2 regions of the Dictyobacter halimunensis genome follow, and region 2 is predicted to be linked to the other one. Evidence: a T-box and tRNA genes for the amino acid it is inferred to sense, from the RefSeq annotation. Region 2 holds a T-box; the other holds one or more tRNA genes.
What was found. The T-box of region 2 lies ahead of serS (serine--tRNA ligase). A T-box ahead of a tRNA ligase gene usually reads a tRNA of that ligase, here a tRNA-Ser.
Positions count from the first base shown of each region.

Region 1: it has a tRNA-Ser gene. The T-box ahead of serS (serine--tRNA ligase) is inferred to sense a tRNA for this amino acid. The anticodon was not compared.

Region 1 is NZ_BSRI01000002.1:1,353,426-1,368,429, reverse strand. Features, by position in the region: gene AABA21_RS19720 (DNA polymerase domain-containing protein) at 1-1,791, opposite strand, end outside; gene AABA21_RS19715 (DUF4397 domain-containing protein) at 2,292-3,113, shown strand; gene AABA21_RS19710 (class F sortase) at 3,203-3,838, shown strand; tRNA gene AABA21_RS19705 (tRNA-Trp) at 4,095-4,166, opposite strand; tRNA gene AABA21_RS19700 (tRNA-Ser) at 4,175-4,264, opposite strand; gene AABA21_RS19695 (ABC transporter substrate-binding protein) at 4,482-5,828, opposite strand; gene AABA21_RS19690 (carbohydrate ABC transporter permease) at 5,897-6,796, opposite strand; gene AABA21_RS19685 (carbohydrate ABC transporter permease) at 6,947-7,852, opposite strand; gene AABA21_RS19680 (o-succinylbenzoate--CoA ligase) at 8,420-9,958, opposite strand; gene menC (o-succinylbenzoate synthase) at 9,984-11,147, opposite strand; gene menB (1,4-dihydroxy-2-naphthoyl-CoA synthase) at 11,839-12,657, opposite strand; gene menH (2-succinyl-6-hydroxy-2,4-cyclohexadiene-1-carboxylate synthase) at 12,698-13,573, opposite strand; gene menD (2-succinyl-5-enolpyruvyl-6-hydroxy-3-cyclohexene-1-carboxylic-acid synthase) at 13,581-15,004, opposite strand, start outside.
Region 2 is NZ_BSRI01000002.1:3,261,420-3,276,423, reverse strand. Features, by position in the region: gene AABA21_RS27685 (AAA domain-containing protein) at 1-1,680, shown strand, start outside; gene AABA21_RS27680 (helix-turn-helix transcriptional regulator) at 1,708-2,634, opposite strand; gene AABA21_RS27675 (metal-sulfur cluster assembly factor) at 3,327-3,638, shown strand; gene AABA21_RS27670 (hypothetical protein) at 3,784-4,641, shown strand; gene AABA21_RS27665 (zinc ribbon domain-containing protein) at 4,689-5,813, shown strand; gene AABA21_RS27660 (hypothetical protein) at 5,977-7,233, shown strand; gene AABA21_RS27655 (hypothetical protein) at 7,235-8,212, shown strand; gene AABA21_RS27650 (ArnT family glycosyltransferase) at 8,192-9,499, opposite strand; gene AABA21_RS27645 (RNA-guided endonuclease InsQ/TnpB family protein) at 9,635-10,768, opposite strand; T-box leader at 11,049-11,275, shown strand; gene serS (serine--tRNA ligase) at 11,364-12,662, shown strand; gene AABA21_RS27635 (alpha-hydroxy acid oxidase) at 12,898-13,944, shown strand; gene AABA21_RS27630 (metallophosphoesterase family protein) at 13,986-14,480, opposite strand; gene AABA21_RS27625 (metallophosphoesterase family protein) at 14,619-15,004, shown strand, end outside.

The DNA of each region.
Region 1 (15,004 bases), 1.9 Mb from region 2:
CTCATGGCTGAGCATGGCTCGGTAGCGACCCTCATACTCCAGGCGAATACCGGCGGGCAGCTCCGAGGCGATCGAATTGACCAGCTCCTTTTCCTGGGCCGCGCTCCATCCTCTGGGGACCGCGAAGTAGACGCCATCCGTATCGGCCTCGATCAGCGCCATGCCGCGCTGGCGCAGGGCGTCCAGGATCGAGTTGAGGATGGCCCGGCCGCGCCGCGTCACCTCGCCGGCCGCCTTGCCGTCCGCGAACAGCGCCATCTTGCCCGCCCCCATATAGCCGTAGGCGGCGTTGATCAAGATCTTCATCGCCGCCTGCGTGGCCGCGTGATGATTGCTCTCGATCGAGTGGCGTTTATTCTGGAGCGCCATCTCCTTATGTTCCAGGCGCAGATCGGTCAGGCGTCCCAGGATGTTGAGGAAGATTCCCAGGCGATCGCAGGAGGGTCCAATGCGGAAGGTGCGCATCAGTGAGGGATACAGCGAGGCGACGTCGGCCTTGACGACCTGCTCGGCGATGCCGGAGGCGAACAGGTGGACCGCCCCTCCTTCGTGCAGACCATCCTCGGCGCTCTGCTGGGCTGCTTGATACGGTGGGGCTGCGTCCCGGCGCAGGTAGCTACGCACCAGGATTGGTTCCAGGATGCCCATGGCTGGACCAGCCGAGGCCAGTCGCTCATAGCGGCGGGGCGCCATGCCAGCCAGGGCGAAGGGCGCCCCCAGCAATCGCTGCGAGAGGCCATCAACCTCCGTCACATCATCCATAGCGTAGCGACGCACCAGGTTTGGATTTTTCTGATAGGTCTCGAAGATGTCACTACCCTCGATGTAGACGCGCTGGGGCGAGGCGATGCGAAAATATTTGGCAACCTCTTTCAGGCCATAGCTGGGGATATCGCGCACCACGAAATCATGGCGCCGCACCGCGTCCATCGTATCGATCAGTTCGCGGCCCACCACGCTGAAGCGTTTGCGCTTGCGCGCCTCGGGTCCAACGGCCAGCGTCTCCTGGTAGCTCTCCATCACCATCGGCCCCCCCGTTCGCCCGATCTCCAGCGGCACCCGATGCACGGTGGCGCGATGCTCCAAAAAGGGCAGGTCAAAGCCGAACAGATTGTGGTTCTCGATCACATCGGGATCGCGCTCACGAATCAGGGCGCACAGCTCATAGATCAGGTGCGCCTCCTCCTCGGGTGTGGCGGCCTCCAACACCCGCTCAAAGCCATGGTTATCGCGGATCGCCACCAGGAAGATACGGCCACGATGCGGGTCCAGCGCCGTCGTTTCCAGGTCAAACTGCAGCCGGTGGAGATCCTGGTAGGTCATGCCGCGAAAATAGACCTTGCCGCTGCTCATCAGGTACTGCTCGACCGGCCCCACGCGGTAATAGGCATCACCCAGTTCATTTATCATATTGAGTGGCCGCCGTAGGCGATGACCGGCCCCCTCCAGAATCGTTTTCTCCAGCAGGCGACTTTCGCGGGCATACAGCAGATATTTGTAGGAGGAGGCCGGCCCATTCAGCTTGCGGTAGCGCAGGACGACCTTGTGGCTGGCATGCTCATCGTGGGGCTGCAGCGCGTCCCCCAGGTACTTCACGTCCTGCAGGGAAGTGGCCAGGAGCCAGGGGATATAGTGTTCAGCCGAACGCACAACGGTGCCATTCACCCGGCGCCAGATCAGCGCCCGGCCATCGCGATGGGCCCAGACAGAAACGATGCCTGGCGTCGGATTCCAGCCAAAGAGGTATTCATCTTCGATTGGGATTGGCGTAGGATCAATTTGTGTTTGCATAGCCGACTGCACGCTCCTGGTCTATTATGAGAAGAAAACGTTTGTTCTAATCATACATGAGTTGACCTTGAATAACAAGTCCCGGCTCACCTTTCCCGCCGTAACATGAATATATTTGCATGAATTTCTTCAAAAGGTTAAATAATTTTACAGAATCACGGGTGTGGTGTCGTCAATACTACGTTCACACGAAATACATACGCCATCCACTAATCGGTAATAGACCTGAGTGAGCAAGATAGAATGGTTCTATGTATTTCGTGTCGCGTTACAAGCCGGGGTGAGTCCCAAGATGTTTAATTTAACACTCTGGCGCCCGGGCACGGGGCCGCTGAGCGGCAAGGCTGGGGCAAGCCCAGCACCTACGATCTCGTGTGAGAATGCGATCTCCAAAATACATCTGGAGAGATTGGTTTTCATGGTTAGAGAACGTCAAAATCTTGACCTGTTGTTCGTATGTATTTACTTTATGTTGTGAAAAGAAAGAGGAAACAATGAAGATGTTACAACGATGTGTATCTATTGCTGCTGCATTGGTGGGAATGCTGGCTCTGGTGCTCTTCTCGTCGGCCAGTGCGTTCGCGGCTCCGGCCGATAATGCCTATGTGCGTGTGGTGCATGCCTCTCCTGCGGCTGGTACGGTCGATGTTTTTGTCGATGGCAACAAATTGCTGCCTAACTTCACCTTTGGTACCGTGACCGATTATGTGGCCGTACCTGCTGGTTCGCATAAAGTTCAGGTCGCACCCGCTGGTAAGGGCGCCGATGCCGCCGTCATCAACCAGAGTGTTTCTGTTGAGTCTGGTATGGCCTACACCGTCGCCGCTATTGGCACCAAGGATACCGGCTTTGGCCTGCAAGCTTTCGCTGATGACAACATGTTGTCGGGTGGTATGGCTAAGGTGCGTGTATATCATCTCTCGCCCAATGCTGGTCCAGTCAACGTGGCGGCCGGTGGCAAGACCGTCATTACCGGACTGACCTACAAGAATGCCAGTGACTACCTGACAGTACCGCCAGCTTCCTACACCTTCAACGTGACCGCCACCCAGGCCAATGCTACCATTCCTGTGAGTGCCACCCTGAATAGCAACACCGTCAATAGCGTGTTCGCCATTGGCCTCTACCAGGGTGATCCCGCTCTCAAGTTCGTAGTTGGTGTCGCTACCGGTGTTCCTGGCATGCCGCAGACCGGCGCAAATCCCCATGCCGTTGCTCCGGCTTCCAGCGATACGACCCTGCCCTGGTTCCTTGGCGCCGTCGCCCTGATTATCGCGGGAACCGCTGGCTACACCGTGCGCTACGCCCGCGTCCGCCGCTAATCTGCTAGGAAAGAAGAGTGATACGCATCTAATCAAAGGATAGGTGCGTATCACTTTGTGGAGGATTTGCTACTAGAAAGGTGTTCGTGATGGTGCGTGTCAATCGTTTGTATGTCGCAATGATGGGTTTTATGTATGTTGGCCTGCTCTGTGTTCTGAGTGCCTGTGGTGGGAACGCGGTTCAGGCTCAAGTGGTCCGGCCGACGCCCCGACCAACGGTAGCGCCGACACCCACATCCATGCCACCGACACCTACACCTGTGCCGATTGTGCGTGTGGCTGAGCCGGTGCATATCCGTATTCCCGCTATTGGCGTTGACACCGAAGTCGAGCCGGTCGGGGTATTGGCCAGCGGCAACCTGGACACCCCGCATAGGAACAAATGGGATGGAACGGGTTGGTACGAAAGCGGTCCCCGCCCTGGTGAGAAGGGGAGCGCCGTCATCGACGGGCATGTCGACCGGGACGGGGGCAGTCCCGCCGTCTTCTGGAACCTGCAATACATGAAGCCCGGTGACGAAGTCATTATCACCACCAGTAGCGGCCAGCAACTCCACTTCCGCACCATCAGGAGCGAAGCTATCCCGCCCGATCCCAGCCACCTGCAAGGTATTTTTGGCGATAGCAGTGGTACCTATCTGAATATGATCACCTGCGCAGGCGTCTGGATTCCCAGCCAGGGGCAGACCTCGCTACGCCTGGTTGTTTACACCAAGCTGATTTAAGGCCGCAGGCCTTTATTATATTGTTGGGGAACCTGAGCGTCCCCGCACAGGCGTCCGCATGCGCGGCCGCCCCATTTTTAAGAGTGGTGCGGTACAACAGGTGGGTGCATCCGCACCCACCTGTTGTACCGCACCACTCTTAAAAAACCTGTGAGCACCGTAGGTGCGTAGTGTCATGGCCGAAGGCGCGCAACGCAGGGGAGCACAATAAAAAAGAAGACCCCGGCAAACACTTGCCGAAGCCTTCTTTAAGGGGCAGGGGAGACAGGACTCGAACCTGCAACAACACGTTTTGGAGACGTGGACTCTACCATTGAGCTACTCCCCTATGGAGTATGGCGGAGAGGGAGAGATTCGAACTCTCGGAAGGGTTGCCCCTTCAGCGGTTTAGCAAACCGCCGCACTAGGCCACTATGCGACCTCTCCGTGCGGGTTACATCGAAGATCATGTTGCCATGAGATTCTGGTGTACCGTATAGCAGTTGGGTTTAGAACTGCCTTAACGAGGAAAATCATAACATAACCGCAACCGACTGTCAACACTTTTCAGGCTGTTTTTTGCAGAGGCTGTGAATTACCAGGAAACGTCCCTCCTCTCGAGGAGAGACGTTTCCTGATCGGGTTGCTGTGTATGGATGATCTGTTAGCTTATTTTGAAGGGGCAATATTGCTGCATCTGCGGTTGGATGCGGGCCTGGGCCTCTTGCAGGGCCTGCTGCGGCGATTTGTTGCCGAGCAGCACGTCTTGCTGGGCCGTGGTCATGGCATCCCAGAGCTGGGCGCCCACTGGTAGGGGGACGCGGCTCGTCGAGTATTGCATCAAGTTGCCAAAGAATTGCTGATTGCCCTGGAACAGGCTCTTGTCGTTGTAGAGATCTTTCCAGGTTGGCAGGTGCCCGGTGATCTGGGCATAGATCTTCTGGCCTTCGGCGCCGGTCATGTAGCGAATGAAGCGGTAGCCGCCGTCGGCGTTGGGCGCTCCCCTGGGCATTACGACGGCCATACCACCAGACCAGGTGAAGGGCTGCTCGCCCGCCTGCTGCCTGGGAAGGTATGTGACGCCATAGTTCAGTTTGGGCGCGTATTGCTGGAGGCTGGCGATATTCCAGTTGCCATCAATCGACATCGCCAGGTGGCCGGTAAAGAACGGCGTCTGGCTGGGTGGCGCGTTGGGTGGCTGGTAGGTCGCCAGGAAGGTCGCTACCCTCGAATAGTTCAGCTGTTGCGCCCACTTCTGATAATCCTGGTACGCCTGCATGATGGCCGGCTCGGTCAGCGTCACCTGGCATTGCTGCTGATTAAAGTATTTGGCTCCGAAGTCCAGTGCCCAGGTGGCGTGCTCGCCTTCACCTGCCCAGGGGATAAAACCGATCTGGGTATAGTTGCCATGGGAATCAGTCTTATTGAGCTTCTGCGCGATCGACCAGAGCTTGTCGACCGTGACCGGACCATGAGAGGGGTCCAGTTCAGATGGATCGATGCCAGCCTGTTTCAGTAGATCCTTGTTATAGTAGATGGCGCGCGCATCCGTCTCCAGCGGCAGGCCGTAGGAATGGCCCTGGTACTGCGTCTCGCCCCAGGCGAAGGGCAGATAGCCATTCTCAAGTCCTGGATTCTTACTCTCGTAGGGGGTGAGGTCCTGCAGCAGTCCGACCGAGGCCTGCTGACTGACGGTAAAGCGGTCGATCATATAGGCGTCGGGTGGCGAGCCGCCGCGCACCGCCGTAATCAAGGATGTCGAATCGCCCGTGCCCTGTGACGGCATCCCCACCATGCGCACATGCAGATCGGGATTGGCCTTATCAAAGGCATCGATGATGGCCTGCTGCGCCTTCGTCGTAATCGGATCGGTCGCCGTGGTCCAGTAGACCACCTCGTGTGAATCGCGCGAGCCCGGGAATGAGCAGGACGACAGCGCCATCGCCACCAGGAAGAGTCCCAGCAGCCCGACGCAGAGCCGGGCAAACGTCGTATGTTTATTCTGTTGCATGCTTGCTTTCTCCATGAAAAATCGTTGCGAGAAACACACCATAGTGTTCCGCGTAGTGTATATCCCGGCTATTTGATACTGCCCATCGTCACGCCTTCAATGAAGAAGCGCTGGAAGATAAAGAACAGCACCACGATTGGCACGATTACCAGGACGGAGGCGGCCATCAACAGGTTAAACTGGATATCGTGGGTTGAGCGGAATGCCTGCAGGCCGATCGAGAGCGTATGCATCGAGTCGTCTTGCAGATAGATTAAGGGACCCATGAAGTCGTTCCAGGCGCCCACGGCCGATAGGATCGCGACCGCGCCCAGCGCTGGTCTGGCGATCGGGGCTATCACGCGCCAGAGGATGCTCCACTCGCTGGCGCCATCGATGCGGGCCGCGTCAAGCAATTCGTGGGGCACCTGCAGCAAGAACTGACGCAGCAGGAAGATATAGAAGGCGCTGCCAAGGAAGGCCGGTACGACCAGCGGCAGCAGCGTATTGATCCAATGCAGCCAGGCGAAGAGGTCGAACATGGGGATGATGGCGATCGGAAAAGGGATAAAGATCGTCACCAGCACCAGATAGAAGATCTTGTCGCGGCCACGCCATTCGAGGCATGAAAAGCCATAGGCCACGATCAGATTGGATAACACGGCTCCGATTACCGCCAGGGCGGTATAGATGACCGTATTTAGAAAGTACTGAAAAAACGGGATCGTGTTGATCGCCTGGATAAAGTTATTCCATTCCCAGCTCTGAGGGAAGAGCGTGGGGGGAGTAATGGCCAACTCAGGATTAGACTTGAGGGCCGTATTAATCATCCAGTAGAGCGGGACAAGGAAGAGTAGCGACATCAGCACGAGGAAGACGCGTACCCCGATCTCTTTGCGCGCCTTGCGAGCAACGACCTGGCGGCGCATCTGGGTCAGTTTAGGATCATCGTTGATCGGACTTGTACTTGGACTGGTCACCGTTTTCATTAAAGCGCCTCCTGCATGCCATCACGGCCATCTAACCAGCTACAATTGATGGAATTGTACATAGTTGTTCACTTTCTCAATCTGTAAAGCAACCTCTACACCCTGAAACGATAGCTATGTGACTCCATAGATATCGCTGCGGGGCGTGACTTAAGAAGCATCGTAGTTTACGAAACGCTGGCTCAGCCAGTATAGAACGAGTGCCAGCACTAATCCAAAGAGGAACAATATCACCGCTAGCGCGCACGCATAGCCCAGTTGCGCGTAGCTAAACGCATTCTGATACAGGTAATACATGTAGAACAGGGTGCCGTTGGCAGGCCCACCGTTCGTCATAATGTATGCTTGTTGGAAAACTTGCAGGCCCGCGCTCACGCCTGTGATCAGATTGAAGAGGATCGTCGGTGAGAGCAAGGGCAGCGTAATGCGGAAGAAACTGCCCAGACGACTGGAACCATCGATCTGGGCCGCCTCGTACATCGTCTTAGGAATATTATTGAGGCCAGCCAGGAAGATAAGAGCAGCGTTGCCCGCGCCCAGTTGCGCCATCAAGACGATGATGAGCTTCGCCCCTGTCGGATCGCTTAGATAGTCGGTTTGAGGGATATTAAAAAGCCCCAGCACCATATTGAGCAAGCCATATTGAGGATTGACCAGCACAATAAAGATAAACGACATCGCGAAGATAGGGATAATCGAGGGGAGATAGAGGGCCGTGCGATAGATCGCGACCTCTTTGACTGAGCGGTTCATCGCCAGCGCCAGTAGCAAGGCCACCACCAGCCCTATCGGCACCGCCAGGATCGCGTAGAAAAACGTGTTCTGCACAGCGGTCCCGACCAGTGGATCGGTGAAGAGACGAGTGTAATTCCCGAATCCCAGCCAGACCGGCGGCAGCATGCCCGAATACCGAGCGAAGCTAATCACAAACGAATAGATCGTCGGATACAATACAAAGACCAGAAAACCGAGCATCCATGGACTGATAAACATCAATCCTTTCAGGACATTTGAGCGTTCCCGTTTGCTCATTCTGTTGCTTTTGACAGCAATCATCAATAGCCTCCTTACATGGAAACATACCGAGTTCTCTTGTGAGGACTTTATGACCACATTGTAGATCTATGAAAAACAGGCGAGAAAAACAATTTAGCTCTCCCATTACAGGCAACCATGCCTGCGCTGAGAGAGCCAGGTTTCCACCTGATTTTCCATTCCTGAAAGCTCAACGTTGAACCGTTTGAAAGAAACACGCTTATGTCGATTTAAAGCTAGCGGGGAGTGTGTTTCTTGTCTGAAGGAATATCTTTATAAAAGATTATAGCATATCTATAAAAGTAATTGAAGGGGAACGAAATTGTTATCTGGAATGAATGCCTTTTATATATTATTACTCAGAATTCTGTATTCAAATAGCACACATATTCAAAAGCGTTGTCGCGATCTCTAATATAGATTACGTGATCTCTAATATATATTTATGAGCGAGATTATTGAATAATAATCATAATAATTCTCACCCGCCGTCGGTTCGGGTCTTATGCCTGATTTGCCCTTCAAGCACGAAAAAAACCGAGGAAACATACGTGCTCGGCAACGGGAAATCGGGCGCGAGGCCCGAAACTACGGGGAGGGCGGTAATGTGGGTCCTGGGAGGAGGGTGGGGAGCTCGCGGCGCAGGAGCTTGCCGGAGGAGTTGCGGGGGAGCGGTGAGGTGAGATAGATGGCGCGGGGGACTTTGTAACGGGCCAGGCGTTGGCTGGCATAGGTGATCAGTTCGGTTGGGGTCAGTGTGCTGCCGGGATGCAGGTGGACGAAAGCGATGGGTACCTGTCCCCATTGAGGATCGACCTGGCCGCAGACGCCCGCCTCCGCGACGTCTGGATGGGTCAGGAGGGCGGCTTCGATCTCGGCAGGATAGATGTTTTCTCCACCGGAGATGATCAGGTCGCTGCGCCGGTCGAGCACATAGAGATACCCTTCCTCGTCCAGGTAGCCGACATCGCCGGTTGTCAGCCAGCCATCCTGAATGGTGGTCGCCGTGGCTTCGGGACGGTGATCGTAGCCGGCCGTGATGCTGGGGCCTTTCAGGCAGATGACGCCGGGCTGGTTGGATCCCACCACCACGCCCTCGTCGACGATGCGCAGCTGGACTGGCAGCAGGGGACGGCCGGCCGAGCCGAGCTTGCGCAGGGCGTCAGCGGGCGAGAGCGTGACCGCCTGCGAGCAGGACTCTGTCAGGCCATAGGTCTGGACCACCGGTATGTCGCGGCTGGCGCAATCCTCCAGCAGTGGCCGGGGAGCGGGTCCACCACCTAGCAGCACGCAGCGCAGCGTAGAGGGATAGTGCTGATGGCTGGCGTCCAGTTCGGCCAGCATGCGCTGCAGCATGATCGCCACCACCGAGATGATGCTGATCCCCTGCTCGCGAATCGCTTGATTGACGAGCGCGGCATCAAACTTCTCATATACGATAATGCGAATGCCATAGATGACGTTCTTCATCAGGATGGAGAGGCCGCCGATATGGAACAGCGGCATGCATAGCAGCCAGCAATCGCTCTCGCCCTGATGTCCCATATTAAGGGCCGAGCCAATGGCGTTCCACCACTGCATCTTGTAGGTAATGATTACGCCCTTGGGGATGCCGGTCGTGCCTGATGTATACATGATGGCGTGCGTCGCCTCCAGATCGATCTCGTCGAGTAGGGCCGTATGCTGGTCGGGGACGACATTGTGCAGCGACACGTGGCGCGTAGCCGTCTCTAACTGTAGCCGGGCTGTGCTCAGGGTTGGCAGGGCCTGCTGAATAGCGGCGGCCCGCTCCGTATAAGTGCTATCGCTGAGTAGTGCCATGGCCTCCACGTCGCGCAGCAGCCAGAGCTGTTCGTCCAGGGTCAGGCGCACGTTGAGCGGGACCAGGATGGCGCCCAGGCGGATCAGGGCGTGCACGCAGACCACGAAGGGGACGCCGTTGCTGGCCAGCAGCGCCACGCGGCTGCCCTGCTTGATACCCAGCGTCGATAGCTGTTGTGCCAGCTGCAGCGCCTGCTGATTCAATTCCGCGAAGGTCCATGCTATTTCCGGCGTACTGATGGCCAGCTTGCGCGGCGTATTGTCCGCGCAGCGCTGTAGCCAGTTGGGAAGATGTGTGCTATTCACTTTTATGCCTCTACCTTGTAAATGACTAGTTTGATCCGGCGTATCTTGTCAAGGTCGCCTGCTTCAGGTGTACTCCTAGGCCGGGGGCCGTGGGAGATGTCATGTGTCCATTCTCGATCGGGAGTGTTTCCTGAATGAGATCGTCGATCAGCAGCGGCAGGGTGGCCAGGCCACATTCCAGCGTGATCTCGGGCATGGCCGCCGCCAGGTGCAGGGCCATGACGACGCCGACGCCGCTCTCGATGGTGCTGGTAATCACGCAGCGCACGCCATGGGCGGTCGCCTCGCGTATCATGCGCTGGCTCTGGCGCGGGCCTCCGGCGAGCTGAGGTTTGATCACAAAGATTCCGGCCGCGTTTCTGGCCAGGACGCGCCGGGCGCTTTCCAGATCAGAGAGCACCTCGTCGGCGGCGATAGAGATAGGTACTGCGCGGCGCAGGGCCGCCATGCCGGCCAGATCCGTTCTCGGCAATGGCTGCTCTACATACTGGATGCTCCAGAGTTCACAGGACGACAGAATCGAGCGGGCCAGCTCAAAATCCCAGGACTCATTGGCATCCAGGCGCAGGTGGATGGTAGGACCCAGCGCGGCCCGTACGGCCGCCACCAGCTCAACGGTCTGGCGCAGTTGTGGTCCCACCTTGAGCTTGATGCAGGAGAAACCCTGAGCAGCCGCCTGTCGGGCTTGCTCGACCGCCGCCTCGACCTCCTGCGCGCCGATGACTGTATTGACCGGTACACTCGTGCGTACCTGAGAGGCCGCCTGTGCCAGGTCCTGTGCTGTGGGCGGCTCTATGAGATCGGGAAGGGCGAGCAGGGTCGCCAATGAGCACCGATAATGCTGGCCCAGCGCATCCAGCACGGCGGTCTCTAATCCGCAGCGTGCAGCCGTAGGGAGCGTGTCTTGCAGCTGATCAAGCTGTGCCAGGGCATCTGATAGTGCCAGCCCCTGCAGGCGTGGAGCGACGAACGGCAGACAACCCATCACATCCTGTAGCGTCCCCCCACTGAACTCGGGCAGAGGGGCGCACTCGCCGATCCCGATGGTACCGGAACTTGTATGTAGCTCAACGATAATCCCATCACGCGTCACCAGGCGCTCATGGGCGCTGGTAAAGCTGCTCCGCAACGGCACCTGGTATGGCGTCCATCTTATCCCCTCAATGATTAGTTGCCTGGACGTGCTCAATTCCTTCCCCTTTTGTATGCTTTCTACAACATTTCAATGAAGCGACCCAGTAGGTTCGGCCTTTGCGGCCGATTTTCCCTCGCGAGGGCCAATACGTTCAATGTAAGATCATGCAAAACGAGAAAAGACCACAGTACGTGCGGGGCTTGCCCCCGCTTGCTTGTCCCCCAAGCGGAAAGCTCCTTCAAAGCGACCAGGAACGGTTGCATGCGATGCATCGCATTCTGCTTGCTGCTTTTTCGAGCGGCGAGCAAGCAAGCGGGGGCAAGCTCCGCACGTACTGTGGTCTCTTTTCTTGTTGCTTATTCTAAAAGTTGAAAGCATTGGCCGCGAGGGCCGAACCTACGGGATCTCTTTTCTCCCCACGATGATGTTATGGATGTGCAATGATTACATTGTAATGATAATGTATCGAGTTGTGTTCGTTATAGAGACCAAGAGAGATGTTGGAAAGTAGGAGGTAGATTGTATGCAAAACATGTCACCGCACAGGAGGCCAGGGATCGTTCCCCAGCGACCCATCAGTCAGCCACTTAATATTCGGAGATTGCTGGGGGTTCTGTTGGGCGCTTCACTTATGCTCCTGGGATTCCTGGGTCTATGTTATTGTATCTTCCTCTACTTCCACCACTGATCCACTGTTGCGTAAAGGGACAAGCGAGCGCTTGCCCCTTCGTTTTGCCTTCGTTATTTATGGGAGGCGTGGGAATTTTGAGAAGTCGGGTTTGCGCTTCTCCAGGAAGGCGTTCTTACCTTCTTTGCCTTCTTCAGTCATGTAGTAGAGCATGGTGGCGTTGCCGGCCAGCTCCTGGATGCCTGCCAGGCCATCGGTGTCGGCGTTGAAGGCTGACTTCAGGAAGCGGATGGCGATCGGGCTCTTCTCCAGGATCTCCTGGGCCCATTTCACGGTCTCTTCTTCCAACTGGTCCAGGGGGACGACGGTGTTGATCAGTCCCATGTCCAGTGCCTGCTGGGCGTCGTACTGGCGGCAGAGGTACCAGATCTCACGGGCTTTTTTATGACCAACCACACGGGCCATGTAGGTGGCGCCCCAGCCGGCGTCGAAGCTGCCTACGCGGGGACCGGTCTGGCCAAAGCGGGCGTTGTCGGCTGCGATTGTCAGGTCGCAGAGCAGTTGCAGGACGTGACCACCGCCGATCGCGTAGCCCGCGACCATGGCGATAACGGGTTTAGGCAGGTATTTGATCACCTTCTGCAACTCAAGGGCGTTTAGACGGGGCACGCCGTCGCTGCCGACATAGCCACCCTCACCGCGCACGCGCTGGTCGCCGCCGGAGCAGAAAGCCTTTTCGCCCTGCCCGGTGAAGATAACCACGCCGATCTCGGCATCCTCGTGGCAGAGCGTGAAGGCATCGATCAGCTCATTCAGCGTTTCTGGGCGGAATGCGTTGCGTACCTCGGGGCGATTGATGGTGATTTTCCCCATGCCCTCGGCTTTTTCAAAAATAATATCTTGATAATCACGAACTTTTTGCCATTCAACTGACATGATCATAGTCTCCTTGTTTCTAAATTTATCTTCTCTCCTATTATGGCACAGAGCGGCAGAATGTGTAGACAAGTTGCTCGAATTCCTCGGGTTGCTCCATGTGTATGGTATGACCGGCGCCTGGAACGATGTGGTGCCGGGCCTGGGGAAAGCGCTCGGCCATATCGCGAGCAACCGCGCAGAACTTTTGATCCTCCTCACCGGTAAGCAGGAGGACCGGGACCGCAATGGTTTCCAGGTGATCATGGATGGCCGGTTGCGCGCCGGTACCCACGCCGCGCAGGCTATTGGCCAATCCACGTGGACTATTGCGCAGACGCTGTTGACGCAGGGCCTCGCGTATCCTGTACGGCAGCTTCTCCTGGGTGGCGAAGATCGGGCGGCGCTCCCAGTAATTTACAAACGCCTCGATCCCATAATCTTCGATGCAATTGGCGAGCGCCTCGTCGCTACGACGGCGCTGCTCGCGCTCCTCAGGGGAGGACAGTCCTGGTGATGCGCTTTCCAGCAGCAAGGCCCTGAAATAGCCCGAGAGAGCCGTATAGAGGGCGATGCGACCTCCCATTGAGTAGCCAACCAGGATCGCCTGTCCGGCGGCGATGCCAAGGGAGCTCAGGGCCGCCACAATATCTTCCTGGCAATGCTCTATGGCATAACGGCAGGGATCCTCGGGCACACTGGAAAGGCCATGCCCGAGCATCTCCAGAGAGATAACATGCATTCCGTGTTCGACTAAATGTTTCAGCAGGGAGCCCCAGTTGGTCGCGCACCCTGTGAAACCATGGATAAAGACTACCGTGGGTTGCTCGGCGCCTTCACCCTCGTGTCGACCCATCTGGAGACAACCCATATGTATCCCATTGACCTCAATCTGCTGCACACTATCTACTTGAAGATCGGGGCGTTGCATTCCCATTGTTCGCTTAGTCCTCCTGACTACGGAGCGCACCTTCGACCGCTCGCCATAGCTGGCGATGCATGGTTACATTGCTGGCGCGCTCGGTGCGCAGTTCAATCACATGCAGCCCACGCGCGGCGATGCCATGCTGAAAGGCCTGGCGGAAGGCGCTCCAGTCCGCTGGCCGCTGATAGGTCCCCCCATACATCTGTACGACCGGCTGAAAGTCGAGTCCGGTCGGGGTACCGAACAGCTGCTCAAAGTGATCTGGATAGGCGGCCTGTGGTAGGAATGAGAAGATCCCACCACCATCATTATTGATTAAGATGATCACCAGATCCAATTGGTGTAATCGCGCCGCCAGCAATCCGTTGAGATCATGGAAGAAGGACAGGTCGCCGATGACCAGTACCGTGGGGGTGGAGGATTGTTTGCCCGCGCTAACCCCCAGGGCGCTGGAGATGACGCCGTCGATGCCGTTGGCGCCACGATTGCCGAGCGCGTCGACGTTTTGAGGACCGCCCCAGTAGAATGTATCCATATCGCGGATCGGCATGCTGTTGCCGGCGAAGAGGGTCGCGCCCTCAGGTAGCAGATCGGCCAGCTCGGTAAAGACGCGCCCCTCAAAGGGGTCCTGAAAATCCTGGATGGCGGCCCACAGCGTCTGGCGTGTCGTGCGATCGGTGCGCAGCCAGCTCTGGAGCCAGCCGTCGTCGCGTGCTGGACGATCCTGTTTCCGCTGTGCCAGGAGAGCCGCCAGCTCCTTGCAGAAGGTAGCCGGATGGGTATGGATCAGCTGTGAGGCCAGCTGCGTCGGCTCATTCCACTCCCCCAGCCCATCAACGATGATCTGCGGACAGTCGGCATAGCGCTTCAGGTAGAGCAGGAAAGGTTTGGCGACCGGCATCGCGCCGAAGCGGATGATCAGCTCTGGTACGAAGCGCTGCGTAAAGGACTCAAGGCGCAGGAAGGCATCGTAGCTGCTGACGACCAGATCCTGCTCGTGCGCCCCGCCGCGTAGCTGCGACAGTGGATCAGCCAGAATGGGATAGCGCAGGGTGCGCGCCAGGGCAAGCAGAGGCTGTGTCAGGGAGGGATCAAATGATGGTCCGACCACGATTAGTCCATGCGCGGTGGAGCTGGCTTGCTCGGCGATTCGCTCCATCTCTGCGGCCGGGATACTACCGGGGAGGGCATCGTTGACACGGATATAGGGCGCGTTGTCGGGCCGGCCCTGCCAGAGGATGGGATCGCGCTTTTCAACGGGTGGTAGAGGCTGATCGGGTAGGGCGGCGGGCGTCAGCGGCTCGCGAAACGGCAGATTGAGATGGACCGGTCCGGCCGGCACCGCGCTAGCCAGCGCCGCGACCCGGTCGGCCAGCGTGCGGATATAACGTAGCGCCTCGTTGCTCGCCTCGGGCAGAGCGACCTCGACGAACCACTTGACGT
Region 2 (15,004 bases):
ATTCTGCTCAGCGATGGCAACCCGGTCGCGGGCGAAGTGGTCAGCGGCACCATTACCGCCATCAGCGCCGAGCATGTCAGCGTCTGGACGCGTGAGTTGATCGCGCAGCCACAGCTCATCGATCGCTACGACAACGATCTTGTCCATGTGCGCACGCTACAAAATCTGGTGCGCTGGCACCACGTCCCCTCACATATGCAGGACCTGGTGGCTGGCAAGATCCGCCCCCGCTTCATGAATGAGGAGATCACTGGTCGCGCCGACTTCAATCGCGAGCAGAATCTGGCCGTGCTGCGGGCTATGCAGATGAAGGATTACCTGCTCATCCATGGTCCTCCCGGCACCGGTAAGACCAGCGTCATCGCCGAGATCGTGAAACGTCTGACCGATCAGGGCCAGCGTATCATGCTGGCCGCCTTCACCAACCAGGCCGTCGACAACATGTTAAAAAGGCTGCGGCGGGAAGGCTTTACACAGTTCCTGAGACTGGGCAGTGAGCGCAGCGTCAGCGATGAGATCAAACCCTGGCTGCTCAAAGAACGGCTCAAGGTCGCGCAACAGACGCTGGCCAATGGAGAAAAGGTAAAAGACGATCCATTTCATCCCGATCCATCTTACCAGGATCTCGTCTTTGATATGCTGTATACCACGCCCGTGGTGGCCTCGACGACCGCCACCTGGTCTTCGGATAAATACACGCCCACCACGGGCAGCAACGGTGAAACAGGAAGCACCAGTGCGGGCTTCGCCTTCGATGTCGCCATCATCGATGAGGCCGGTCAGCTGACCATTCCGGCCATCCTGGGCGCCCTGCGTTTCGCGCGCCGCTTTATCCTGGTGGGAGACGAAAAACAGCTCCCGCCACTGGTGCTCAGCCCCGAAGCCAGCGAAGCGGGTCTGGCCGACTCGCTCTTCAGCTTTTTGAAGCAGCGGGACGATGAATATATGAATCAGCACCCACTCGATGTCAGCGCCTGCGTGCCGCTGCTGACCCAGTATCGCATGAACAAGTGGATCTCGAACTTTTCATCCACCGTCTTTTATGGCCAGAAGTTGTTGGCCCATCCTTCAGTAGCCAATCGCCGTCTGCCCACCCTACCCGCATCACGCCTGCTCCAGTTGCAGAAAACGGAACAAGAGGCGGTCCACAAAGCGCTGGACCCCAGATTTCCGCTCGTCTTCTGGGATGTGCGAGATCAAGAGGCCAGCCCGGAATCCAAACAAAACAACGCGGAGGCGCGCGCCGTACGCGAGCTGGTAGCTGGCTTGCTGGCGCGCGGCATCCAGCCGCAGGATATCGGGATTATCGCTCCCTACCGGGCGCAGGTCGCCAATATCCGTCGCCACCTGTTCGCCACCCATCCCGAGAGCAACTGGCAGGCCCTGCCAACCGATACGGCGTTGAGCGTTGATACCGTGGACCGTTTTCAAGGGGGTGAGCGCCTGGTCATGATTATATCGTTCGCCACCAGCCATGAGCCAGCCAGCGAAAGTCAGCGCCGCCAGTTTCTGATCAATCCGCATCGCCTGAACGTGGCCCTGACACGCGCGCAACGCAAGCTTATCCTGGTTGGCTGCGCGCCTGCGCTCGAAAAACTGCCCACCTTTTCCCGCCTGATCACTTATTGCAGGAGTATGAACACCCTGCTGGCCGAACCGGTCATGATCACCACCCGCTAGTGGACACCATGACCGATTGCATGGCATTTATAGGGAATGCAGATCGACCAGGCCTTTCTTCATGGCATAGATAACCAGTTGGGCACGATCGTAGACAGCCAGCTTATGGTAAATGTTGCTGATATGGTTGCGCACCGTCTTCTCGCTCACCTGCAGAATGCGCGCGATCTCCTTCACCACCAGTCCTTGCGCGATCAAGATGATCAGCTCACGCTCACGCGCGGTCAGGCCATCATATTGCGGCCCCTCCTCGACGTCCTGTTTGCTCTGTGCCTGATAAGACAGCGCGGCCGATGTAGAGACGGGCATTGGAATATCTATATTCAGACGTGTGCCCTGGCGCGGCATACTTTCAATGGTGATACGCCCACCCAGCATCAAGACACGTTCGCGCAGACCGTGTAATCCCTGGTGCCAGCCGTGGGTTGAGCCAACCGAGGCGAAAGCGCTAACCATGCCTACGCCATCATCACAAACATGCATATGCAGACAGCCCTCGGCCCCGGACAGGTGCACAACGATCGCCGAGGCGTCGGCATGTTTACATACATTGATGATAGCCTCACGCACAACCTGATAGAGATTGGAGGCATACTCAACAGGCAATTGGTGCGGCCAACTATTGCATTCGAAGGTAACGTGATAGCCCGCGTCCTGCATGCTTTTAAGCATCCCCAGGATATGCTCAATAAAATCGAAGTTGCCCAACACCGCTGGCCGCATGCCGCTCAACGTCTGACGCAAGGACAGCAAGCTATTACGAGCCAGTACATACCAGTTCTCAGCATTCTCGCTCAGCTCATGTTCAAAGAACGGCTGGGCACGAAACTGCTCAAGGTCGGTCACCAGAGCAACCAGAGACTGGACAACGCCATCGTGCAACTCGCGCGCAAGGCGGCGGCGTTCCTCATTTTGCGTCACATGAACATCGGAAAACCCGGTAACATCTAGCATTATACTCTTCCTTCCTCCGCATACCACATTGCTACCGTGATGACTTACTGGTTATCGTTACTTCCACGTCGCCACCAGCAATCCCAACCGGCAAGGAGCAAAATATACATTAATACATATAGCAACCCGCATATATATTATAGTGATACATCACCCATCCGTGGGCAAATCTCACCTTCATCCATGACAAATATCCTATTTCATCCATTTCCATTCCCCAATCGGAGGCGAGCTCCGAACCTATGGGGGCGGGGCATGGTCGCCGGCATCCATTTGATGGGGATCGGGGGCATGGTCACCCAGCGTCCACGTGATGCGACGGGGCATGGGCACCCATCAAATGGATGATGGGTGCCCCATCCCAAAGATTGGGCGGTCGCGCATGCGCGACCGCCCAATTCAATCCTTTGACAAATACTTTCTGTTCGGTATATATTACAGGCAAGATAATCCTACTAGTTTACTCGGAATAGGGAAACAACAGGGTTGAAAAGATCTGAAAATGTATGGTAAACTGGGCGAGCCACCAGAGGCAGAATTGAGTGCAGAAAGCTTCTTTTCTCTCTATATAGCATGTGGCACCTGAGCAGAAGCTCGATGGATGGGCCTTGTTCCCGACCTGGGTATGATATAAAATCGCTCAGATTGATCATTTTTACGTTTTCATATGTTCGGAAAGGCAGCTGCATCCAATGGCAGAAATTAATGAAGCAGAGCTCATGGACGCGCTCCGTGAGTGCTATGATCCGGAGATACCGGTTAATATTGTTGACCTCGGGCTTGTCTATGGCATGGATATCAATAACGAGACGGGAAACGTCGACGTTACGATGACTCTTACCGCGCTGGGATGTCCTATGGCCGGCGAGGTGATGTCAGAGGTCGAGATGCGTGTGCGACAGGTGGAAAATGTCAAAAACTGCAAAGTCGAGCTGACATTTGATCCACCCTGGTCACCAGATCGTATGACTGAAGATGCTAAATGGGAGCTGGGCATGATTTAGCCAGTTACCAGTATACAGACGAAAACGAGCATGCTTTTCTGCGAATAGAAGGCATGCTCGTTTTCGTCTGTATAAAGCCATTGAAGCGTTTTCGCAACCTGTAAGGCGATTATGTGGTTCTCTGTACAATGTGGGTAGGAGGTTGATGATGGAATTTGAGGCCAAGTCGAACACAGGATTACTAAAAACAACAGGCAGGCATAGATTTTCAAAAATAACATTGGCAATCGCGCTGGCACTACTTCTGGTGGTAGGTATCAGTACCTTGATCGGATACAACGTTGTGTATCACCCCTATATCCTGCGCATACAGGGCACAGCGACATCTATAGCGCGCATTCAAGAGACGGTACACGCCAGGGCCACGCATGCCGCGCAGATCTCAGCAACCCTGGTAGCCCAGGACAGAGCAACAGCCACGGCGGTCGCCCGCCATCAAAACAATTATGACCTGATCACCAGGGCGTTCCCCAACATTAATGATGACCTCCACAATCCGGATATCTATAACTGGGATACCGGTTCCGGCTGCACCTTCAGCAATTCCGCATATAACGTCGCAGTCGCGGAAAAAGGTTTCTTTCTGCCCTGCATTGCTAAAAACACCAGTCTGAACAACTTTGTCTATCAGGTAGATATGAAGATTATCCGCGGTGATGCCGGTGGACTGATCGTTCGCGCGCGCGGCGATAACTCGCAATCCTATATTTTCGTTGTGGGACAGGATGGGAGCTACAGCATCTATTACTACTCCGGTGAAGATAAGAAGGCCGCCCAGACGCTGACGGATGGATATAACAGCCAGATTATCATGGGCTATAAACAGGTCAATACGCTGGCGGTACTGGCCAGCGGAAGCTCGCTGGATTTCTATATCAACAGAAAATACGTTACCAGTGTGATCGATACGACGTTGAGCAGCGGGCAGATCGGGGTGCTGGCCAATAATTATAAACGCTCGACACTGGTTACCTACTCTCATGCCAGGATCTGGAAACTCTAGCAGGGACCGAGAAGGTCCTGCTTCAACGTATGATAGGAGAGGTGTTCATGTATAATTGCCCTCAATGCGGGAACATGCTATCGCCAGGAATGACGCGCTGCCCCTATTGCCACTGGAACCTGGCGGCGACCACCAATGAAGATCCCTATCATACATCCTACGCTGGTCGGGGAGGAACACCACCATCCGGCTACACCATCACCGATGAAACCAGCTATCAGTCTGAAGCCGCGCGCGCCCATCATTATATGGTCGCGGTGGCTTCAGCACCAACGATCCAGACGCACGAGGTGCAGCAACACAAAATAGTGATCGGCATTATGCTGGGAGCTATCATGCTGCTGGCCCTGCTCCTGATAGCCAGTGGCGTGAGCCTGCTCTATTATAGAGAGGTCACCCGTCCAGCCCAGCTGCATACCCAGGCTACCGCGACCGCCTATGCCAACCACATCGTCACCCTCCATCACAAGGCAACGGCACAGGCGCTGGCTACCCAGGTTATTCAGGCCACACAAGCCGCGATCAGGCAGAAGAAGGCGGCCTCAATTGCCGCCGCGCAGGCGACGGCTCAGGCTCGGGCAACCGCGACGGCCCAGCAAAACTTCTATTCCATGAGCACTCAGGGCCGGCCGACTATTAGCGCGCCCTTGCTGTTTGAAACGGGTCAGAGATGGGACGTCTATCCGACCAGGGACGGGGGTGGCTGCGCGTTTACCCCGGATGGCCTGCATAGCAGCGTCTTCAAAACCGGTTCTTATGCTCCCTGCTTCGCCCATGCCACCCGTTTCCGCAACTTCGCGCTAGAGATTCAAATGACGATCAAAAAAGGCGACGAGGGTGGCGTCATTTTTCGCTCCACGAACCACGACAAAAGCTTCTATAGCTTCCGGATTGATCGTTCTGGCGTCTATGGCCTGCTTCTCACCAGGAGCAACGGCTACGCCATACCCCTGATCTATGATCAAAGCCCGTTTATTAAAACAGGGATTGGCATGACAAACACCCTGACAATCATTGCCAGGGGTGACAATATCTACCTCTACATCAACAGACACTATGTGGGGAGCGCCAGTGACAACAGTTATAGGATCGGTACGATCGGGATTATGGCGGTCAATCGTCAGCATGCGACGGTCGCAAGCTTTAATAATCTACATATCTGGCGGTTATAGTTATCATCGGTGGAGATACATAAAAAAGGGATGTACCACTTGAAGCATGCTGCGAATAGTACTATATCCAAATAGCTTACCTGGTATATATATTGGTAAATAAGCCATAATCATATAGAATAGAGCTGTTAATTTCGCAGCAGCAAAAAGTGGAGACTTTATTATGAACTGTCCATCATGTGGATTGTATTTACCCAGCCCGGTCTATCGATGCCCACGCTGTAACCAGCCGCTATCGACATCCACTGAATCGACAGCCGCACGCCAGCAACTATTCCAGCCGTCGACAGGCAATTATGTACCAGGCAACCAACCAGAATCCCCTCCGGCTAAAACGCTATTTCGACACCCACAGATGCAGGTGGGAGAACCGGGAACGGCCCAACCATTCACACAGACACACAGCCAGCCACGCGCGTCCAATGCAACGGGGCAGTCGCCTGCCTACAGTCAGCCCTGGCAGCCATCCTCCCCTCCTGCGAGTTGGAATGCTGCCAGTCAGCCCCTGCCACCGTCGCCTATGCCGACCTGGAACGCGACCAGCCAGCCGCTACAGTTCTCGCCCGCGCCCAACTGGAAATTGAACCAGCCACTGCAATCCTCTCCCGTAGCGGGTACGCTACGGCGTTCGTCGATGGTGAATCAGCGCAACCGTTCAGGCCGGAAACGGAAACAAACATTTATCTGGGTAGGGGTGAGCATCTGCGTGCTCCTATTGGTGACCCTGGCAGGTTATGTCTTTGTACAAAATTATAATCAGGCGACGGTAACACAGCCGGCACTGATATATCCAACGCCGGTCCCAACACTACCGGCCCTGAAGGTTACCGATCCACAAACACTCTATCAACAGGCAATTGTGCGCAAGCCATTGCTCACAGATAAGCTTGCCGCACAGGACTCCTATGATTGGGAACCTGTCAACACCAACGCCAGCGGTAAATGCACCTTCACCGGTCAGGCGCTTCACGCGACCAGCGTACAGGGTAACCAAGCAGTCCTTTGCCTGGAACAGGCTCTCCAGTTCGACAATATCGCCTTTCAGGCCCAGGTGACTATTCGACAAGGGGACACCGCCGGACTGGTGATCCGCTCCAACAAGACCGGTGAACAACTTTATCTGTTCGGCATTACAACCACGGGCCGCTACCTGCTGGCCAGTGCCCAGAAGAAGACGGGCGAGCAGACTAAGGTCATCGCCGGTGGCCTGAGTCCGGCCATTCAACAGGGGCTCAATCAACCCAACCAGTTGACCATTATCGCGCGTCAGCAGACCTTGTATCTCTACGTCAATGGACAATATTTAACAAAGGTCAACGACGCGACCGCCAGCAAGGGCCAGGTTGGCTTCTTTTCCGGCGACTCACAGCATAACGTTCCAGAGGCGGCGTTCAATCAATCACATGTATGGGGGATCTAACGTGCTAGACTCAGTCAGACCTATATGGCCGCCACCACCTCGTTCCCGCAAACGCCGCTCTCTACCTGGAATGATCAGTTCACTGCTGGCCCTCATCCTATGCGTATTGCTGGTGATCAGCGCGCTGGGGCTGCTCACTTTTGAGACCACAACCCACTATAGAGGCGCCCTCCGGCGTACCGCGACGGTAGAGGCGCAACAAACTAGCAGCGTGCAGACGACGGCCCAGGCCAGGGTGCAGGGGACGGCTCAGTATTTTCAAAATGCCCAGGCGCAGATCGAGGCCACAGCCACCGCCGAAGGCAATCTGGCAGCCGTCGCCACCCAGGGCGCCATGAATGTCACGGCCACAGCCACCGCGAACGAGAATCTATACCAGAGCAGAGCAGGCGGCAAGGCCGCCATCGATGATCCGATGACCGACAATAGCGGAAGCAGCAAATGGGATAGCGGCAACGGGTCCACCGATACGGGATGCGCATTCAGTGGCGGAACCTACCATGCCAGCGAAGCCCAGTTTATGTATCTACAGCCCTGTATCGCGCGCGCTACCAACGTAGCGCAACTCGCCTACCAGGCCGATGTCACCATTGTCCAGGGGAACCAGGGACAGGCCGGGCTGCTCTTTCGCGTCGATGGCGCCAACAGCGCCTACTATTTTTTTCACGTCGGCAGCAACGGCAGCTATGCGCTTGATCTCTACAATGGAGCCAGCGGCAGTGTCCTGCTGCAAGGGAGCAGTGCTGCGATTAATAGCGGCATCAACAACATGAATCAGTTGATGGTGCTGGCCGACAGGGATAGCATAACGATTCTGGTCAATGGCCACTATCTGGGCGCGATAACCGACGATAGCCTGAGCAGCGGCAAAATCGGGGTCGGTGTGATCAACAATGGCACACCGGTCGATGCGACCTTCGCCAATGTGAAGGTTTGGAACTATGAGCAGAAAGAGACATTAACGAACGGCGGCGGTTGACGCTGCCGCCGTTCGCCGTCCGGCCCAATACTTACGAATTGAGTAGATCGCGCACATAGCCAGCATCAGCAAGAGAGGTTCGATCGGTGCGCGAAAGCGTGGGATACCATACAGCCCCACATTCTCCCCGACCGTCGACAGCAAGATCAAATACACCAGCAATAGCTCACGCCAGCGTCTCCTGCTGACGATCAATCCCCAGGCCGCCAGCAGGAAGATCGGGATAGGAACGACGTTCATCAATACCAGCACGATGCGGCTGGATAGTTGATTCGGGAAACGATCGGTGGGCAGATCGGCCTCGTGCGCGGCCGGAACCCACATGTTGAGGGCGTGGGCGGCCAGTAATCCCGGCATCTCGCCCACGTGCGTCTGCATCCATTGTAGCGACTTCGCCTTATAGAGGTCCTCCCTCTTCATCTCGCAACGAGCATCACACGTATAGAGGGGAAAGGCGCCCGACACCTCGGGCACTGAGCGCAAGGGATTCGACCACGTCATCTGATCCCATGGCTTCTGGGCAACCTGGTTGTTGTATGAGCCCAGCAACACGGTCCCATCACCGGTCGCGACCGGCACAAAGCGTTGCGACACCAGGTAGTTGCGCAGCGTCCATGGCGCGATCAGCAACAGCGCGATCAATGGGACGACCACAGCCACGCGCCAGGCGAAACGCCAGCTAAATACCCGCTGCCAGCCCAACACCAATGCCCAGAGCACTATCAGTCCCGCCACCAGCAAGCCGTTCGGCCGCGTCAGCGCCAGCAAAGCGAGTAAAACGCCAGCGAGTATAACCAGTCCTACACCACGATCGCGCAGCAGGCGATAGAGGGCATAGCCGAGGGCCGTTAAAAGAAAGGTGTAGAGCGTCTCCGAATAGAGCCAGCCGGTGTAGATGTAGAGTCCCGGATAGAGGGCGGCGACAATGCCAGCCACCAGTGCCAGGCGGCGCGTATTCAAGAAGTCCCGCACCCATAGATAGATAATGAGGCAGGTCGCGGCATCCAGCACGCATAAAAGGAGGCGCGTGAAAAGATCGTTGGGGCCAAACACGAGCGAGAGCAGCCCGATCAGCAGCGGCCAGAGCGGCGCCCGGTAGACCGTAGTGATATTGCCATGCAGGCAGAAGCAGTGCGCCTGCAACAGGTGCAGACCAATATCGCGATACTGCTGAGAATCACGGGTTGGAACATAGTGCAGCGCCACGGTAAAATTATAGACAACTCGTACCAGCAAGGCCAACACAAATACACCAACAGCGAAACGATCCAGTCGCCAACGCATCATCTTCATAATTTCCTACATAACTCTACTTCAATAGGGACATTTTGACACTCCCCACGGCGAAAGCCGGAAGCTTCTTGATTCATCCAGGCAGCGCAATCTCCTGTATTGCGACAGAAGACAGGAGGCCATCTGTCCTCAAGCGTTCGCCAGATTGATCTGGCCCGTTCCTGTCTGCCCGACAGTACGGGAGGCTTCTAAGATATTGAGCGCGGCATTTTCATCACGGTCCATGACCAGGCCACAACTCGGACAAATATGCGTACGCATGCTCAGCGTCTTGATGACGGTCGTGCCGCATCCGGAGCAGTTCTGGCTCGTTCCATGGGGAGCCACAGCGATGATGGCAATGCCATGGAGCTTGCCATAGTATTTCACCTGCTCCAGGAAGGCCCCCCATGCCGCATCATTAATGGACTTGGCCAGTTTGCGATTGCGGACCATATTGCGGATGACCAGGTGTTCAAAGGCGATCAGGTCGTGAGACGAGACGAGCGCATTCGCCTGCTTTCGGGCGAAATCTTGACGCTGCCGCTGAACTTTCAGATGGGCTCGGGCGACCAACTTGCGCGCCTTGCCCCGGTTCTTCGAGCCCTTCTTTTTGCGGGAGAGTCGGCGTTGTAAGCGCTTCAACCGGGCTTCGGCTTTGCGATAGTAGCGGGGATTCTCAATTGTGTTGCCAAGAGAATCGGTATAGTAGGCTTTGAGTCCAATATCGATCCCGACCTGCACACCGGTGGCTTCATGCGCAATCTGGCGCTCGGCCTGGACGCAGAATTGCACATAATATCCATCCACGCGCCGGATCAGCCGAACCCGTTTGATCTGTTTGATGGGGAAGGTTTCAATCGTGCGTGTCCCAATCAGCCGGAGCCGACCAATGCCGCATCCATCGCGAAACGTGATATGTCGCCCATCAGGCTCAAGCTTCCAGCCCGAGGTTTTGTATTCAATGCTGCGGTTATCCTTTTGAAAGCGCGGATAGCCTTTCTTTCCTGGTTTGCTGGCTTTGCAATTGGTATAGAAACGTCGGATGGCAAACCAGGCCCGATCTGCGCTGGCTTGACGTGCCATCGAATTGAGGGCACCGACAAAGGAAAATTCTTTCGCCAGGATCGCGCAATACTTTTGCAAATCATCCTGTCCAATGCCCTTTTCATCCATCCAGAGACGGAGGCATTTATTGCGGATAAATTGCACAGTACGAATCGCTTCGTCGATGGCGGCATATTGCGCCTTTTTCCCATCCACTTTATATTCGTATGTGAGCATGCACGTCCCTTTCCACCCCGAATGTTCTACCCTCAGCATAGCATGATTGAAGCACGTATTCAAGAGCCTATATGCATGTTCATATGGGAGGCTTTTTGCCCTCATGCGAGTCCCATCCCCCGTTCCAAATAATAAGGAACGCGTCTTATATCCCCATGCCAGAAAGCAAAGGCTTTACGGCGCAGTTTGGTAACACTTTTCAGTGCTATAAAAAATATTTCAAGCTGGTTGACAAATACGAGGGCAACTGCTATGCTGAAGCACACATATTACATACAATACATGGGCAATGAATGGGATGAGTAGCTCTTAGCATAAAGAGACAGAGAACTGCGGGTCGGTGCGACGCAGTCTATGCGAGAGGGAAATCCACCCGGGAGCCCACGCGCTAAGCGTCAACGGATGCCTCCGTTATCGGGCCGTAACGAGTTCCACTGCCTCTGTGCGGGCATTGGAAAAAATAAGGTGGCACCACGATTTTGCGCATTCAGCGTCGTCGTCCTTGAGTCAGGACGCGGCGTTTTTTTATTGCTTGTCGATTGCGTGGTCCACAGACACAGTGGTGGCACGCGGGAGAAAGAGGAGAGAAAAGAGCATGCTTGATCTTGCATTTATACGTAGCAATCCCGATGTGGTCAAGGAGGCTGCACGGCTCAAAAACAATTCGATTGATATTGATGCCCTGCTGGCATTAGATCAACACGTTGTCGCCCTCCAGCACGAAGTAGAGGAGGCGCGTGCCAAGCAGAATCAGCTCTCGAAGGGGATTCAGCAGGCCGCCAAAGAGAAGAATGTCGAGCTGCGCAACAACCTGATCGCAGAAGGCAAGAAGCTGGCCGAACTCATCAAAGCCAAAGAACCCGAGCTGAACCAGATGACGGAAGAGCGCTATAACATGCTGCTGCTGGTCCCAAATATTCCGGATCCCAGCACCCCGGTTGGAAAAGATGAGAGCGAGAACGTTCCTTTTAAATATTGGGGCGAGCTACCCGAGTTTGGTTTTTCGGCGCTGGACCACTATGATCTAATGCTCAAGCATAACCTGGTCGATATCGAGCGGGCCGTGAAGGTGGCCGGATCGCGCAGCTATGTGCTACGTGGGGATGCCGCCCGGTTGGAGCTGGCATTGATCAACTTCGCGATGGACAAAATGGCGCGCAAAGGCTTCACGCCACTGATCGTCCCCTCGATGGCCCGCGACTTCGCCTTTGTTGGCAACGGCCAGTTTCCCAAGGGGCGCGACCAGGTCTATGAGCTGAAGGATCAGGATCTCTTCCTGGTTGGGACGGCAGAGGTGTCGATCACCGGCATGTATAAAGATGAGATTCTCAAGGGCGAAGAGCTGCCCCTGAAATTTGTCGGCTATAGCCCCTGCTTCCGCCAGGAGGCGGGCACCTATGGCAAGGATACCCGTGGCGTCTTCCGCATTCACCAGTTCAACAAGGTTGAGCAATATATCATCTGTAAAGCGGATCACGAGGAGTCGGTCTTCTGGTTTGAGCAATTACTTCAGAATGCCGAGGAGCTCATCCAGGACCTGGAGCTCCCCTATCGCGTGGTTAATGTCTGTACCGGCGACATGGGTGATGGAAAAGTTGGCATGTATGATATAGAATGCTGGGTACCAAGCGAAAAACGTTATCGTGAAACCCACTCGTGCTCGTACCTGCATGACTGGCAGGCACGGCGGGCGAACCTGCGCTATCGCGACGAGGAAGGCAAAGTACGGTTTGTGCATACGCTCAACAACACGGCCATCGCCTCGCCGCGCATCCTGATTCCACTGCTGGAGACGCACCAGCAGGCCGATGGCAGCGTTCGCATTCCCGAGGCCCTACGCCCATTTATGGGAGGGCAAGAATTTATTGGCCGCCCGGTACCAGCCCACTCGTAGCGAAAGTGCTATGAGTCATCCCGGATTTTTGAAAAATCCGCAAAACAGGTTCTACGCTCCTAAAGCGGGAGGTGCAGGAGGGCTGACCGCCCTCCTGCCGGGGTGTGGGGACATCCCACACCCCGGCAGGGAGGGCCCTGCACCCCTGGTTTTGGAAACTTTTTCAAAAGTTTGGGATGGTTCATAGGCGAGAGGTCGGCCTGGTCGACCGTCTGTATGAGAAAGAGAAGAGGCAATGGACCCAATTAACCTGTTTGATTATGAGCAACTGGCACAACAGCGTTTGCCCGCGGTGATCTGGGACCACATTCAAGGCGGTAGCGATGATAGCCTCACGGTACGCGCCAACCGCCAGGCCTTTGAGCGACTGCGACTGCGCCCGCGCGTGCTGGTCGATGTCAGTGTCATCGAGACCCATACCACTGTACTGGGGACCCCGATCCAGTTGCCAATTCTCGTCGGGCCGACCGCCGGCCATATGCTGGCCCATCCAGAGGGTGAATGCGCCACCGCCCAGGCGGCGGAACAGGCTGGCACCATCATGATTGTCAGCGGCTTCTCCTCACGCACCATCGAGGATATCCGCGCCAGCACGCAGGGTCCTCTCTGGCTACAGCTCTATAGCTACCATAGTCTGGAAGTAACCGGCCAATTCGTCCAGCGGGCCACAGCCGCCGGTTACCAGGCCATCGTGTTGACGGTCGACACGGCCCACCTGGGACACCGCGAACAGGACATCCGCAACAACTTTCAACGCTCCCACTTTGTACCGCTGGCCAACTTCATCGATAATGACGTCAGCGAGACGCCTCTGCGTCACCTGGTAGATACCTGGGAGACCGTGGATTGGTTGCGCACAGTAACCCATCTCCCCATTATCCTCAAAGGGATTTTAACGGCTGAAGACGCCCTGCTAGCACTGCAACACGGCGTGTCCGGCATCGTGGTCTCAAATCATGGTGGACGACAGTTGGACGGGGCCATCACCAGCATCGAGGCGCTGCCAGACATCGTGCAAGCGGTCAATGGCGGCTGTGAAATCTACCTGGACAGCGGCATCCGGCGCGGCTCCGACGTATTGAAGGCCCTGGCCCTGGGCGCGCGCGCCGTCTTGATTGGTCGCCCGATTTTCTGGGGACTGGCCGTCAACGGCGGGGCGGGGGTTCACCACGTGCTTGAGCTGCTCCACGCCGAATTGACGATGAGCATGGCCCTGGCTGGACGGCCCACGTTGTCCTCGCTCGATCCCTCCCTGATCAAATTGCCCGAACGGCGCATGTAACAGAGAGCCACTGGCGAGATCAAAACTGATGCGCCTGCATGCTAAGAGAGTAAAATGATCTCGCCCTTCACCGTCTGAGCTTCGTCATCGATCAGCAGTCGACCGATGCTGCAGGTGGGCTGACGGCGGCGATCATTGGCGCTGCCAGGATTAAAAAGCAGCTGGCTCGCATGTTCCTGATTGTAGGGATTGTGACTATGGCCAAATATCACCACGCGCGCGTCTGGAAATTCCTGGCGCGCCGTGCGATCATAGTGGCGCGCATCCCCCAGGATATGCACGATCCCGATGCGCATCCCACCCACCCTGATCTCTTTCTTGATTGGCAGCTTCATCACTACCTCTTCCTGCTCGACATTTCCCTGCACCGCCACCACGGGAGCGATCGTCTCCAGGTCCGATATAACGGATAGAATCGAGAGATCGCCAGCATGAATGATTAATTCGACGCCGGCGAAATGTTCCCACACCGCCTCTGGCACACGCGGAAAACGCGGACAATGCGTATCAGAGATAACACCTATGCGATGTTGCATCTTTGTATCCTCTCTTATTTTGAGATATATTACCTATGGCTTATCCAAGCAGCCATACATAAACATGCGACGAAACGAGTACAACAGAACTCTAGAGAGAAGGGGTGCGTTTAAGCGCGCCCAAAATCAGGATATCATATGCGTATTGCGATTATATCTGATATACATGGAAACAAGATAGCGCTGGACACCGTACTGGAGGATCTCTCAAAGCAACCGGCCATCGACCAGCTGGTGATCGCAGGCGATCTGCTTTTGAACGGACCCTGTCCCAAAGAGACCCTGGACACCATCCGGCAGCTCCACTGCCCGGTTATCCAGGGGAATGTGGATAAGGATGTCGTCAGCCAGAACTCAAAGAAGGGTCCCAAAAAGCAGAGCGTGATCGAGTGGACGCGCAGCCAGATCGGGGAGGAAGGGATCAACTACCTGGCCTCATTGCCTTTCAGCTATCTTGTCTCCAATCCCAATGGCACCGACCTGTTAGTGGTGCATGCCAATCCACTAAATCAGGAAGAAGCTAT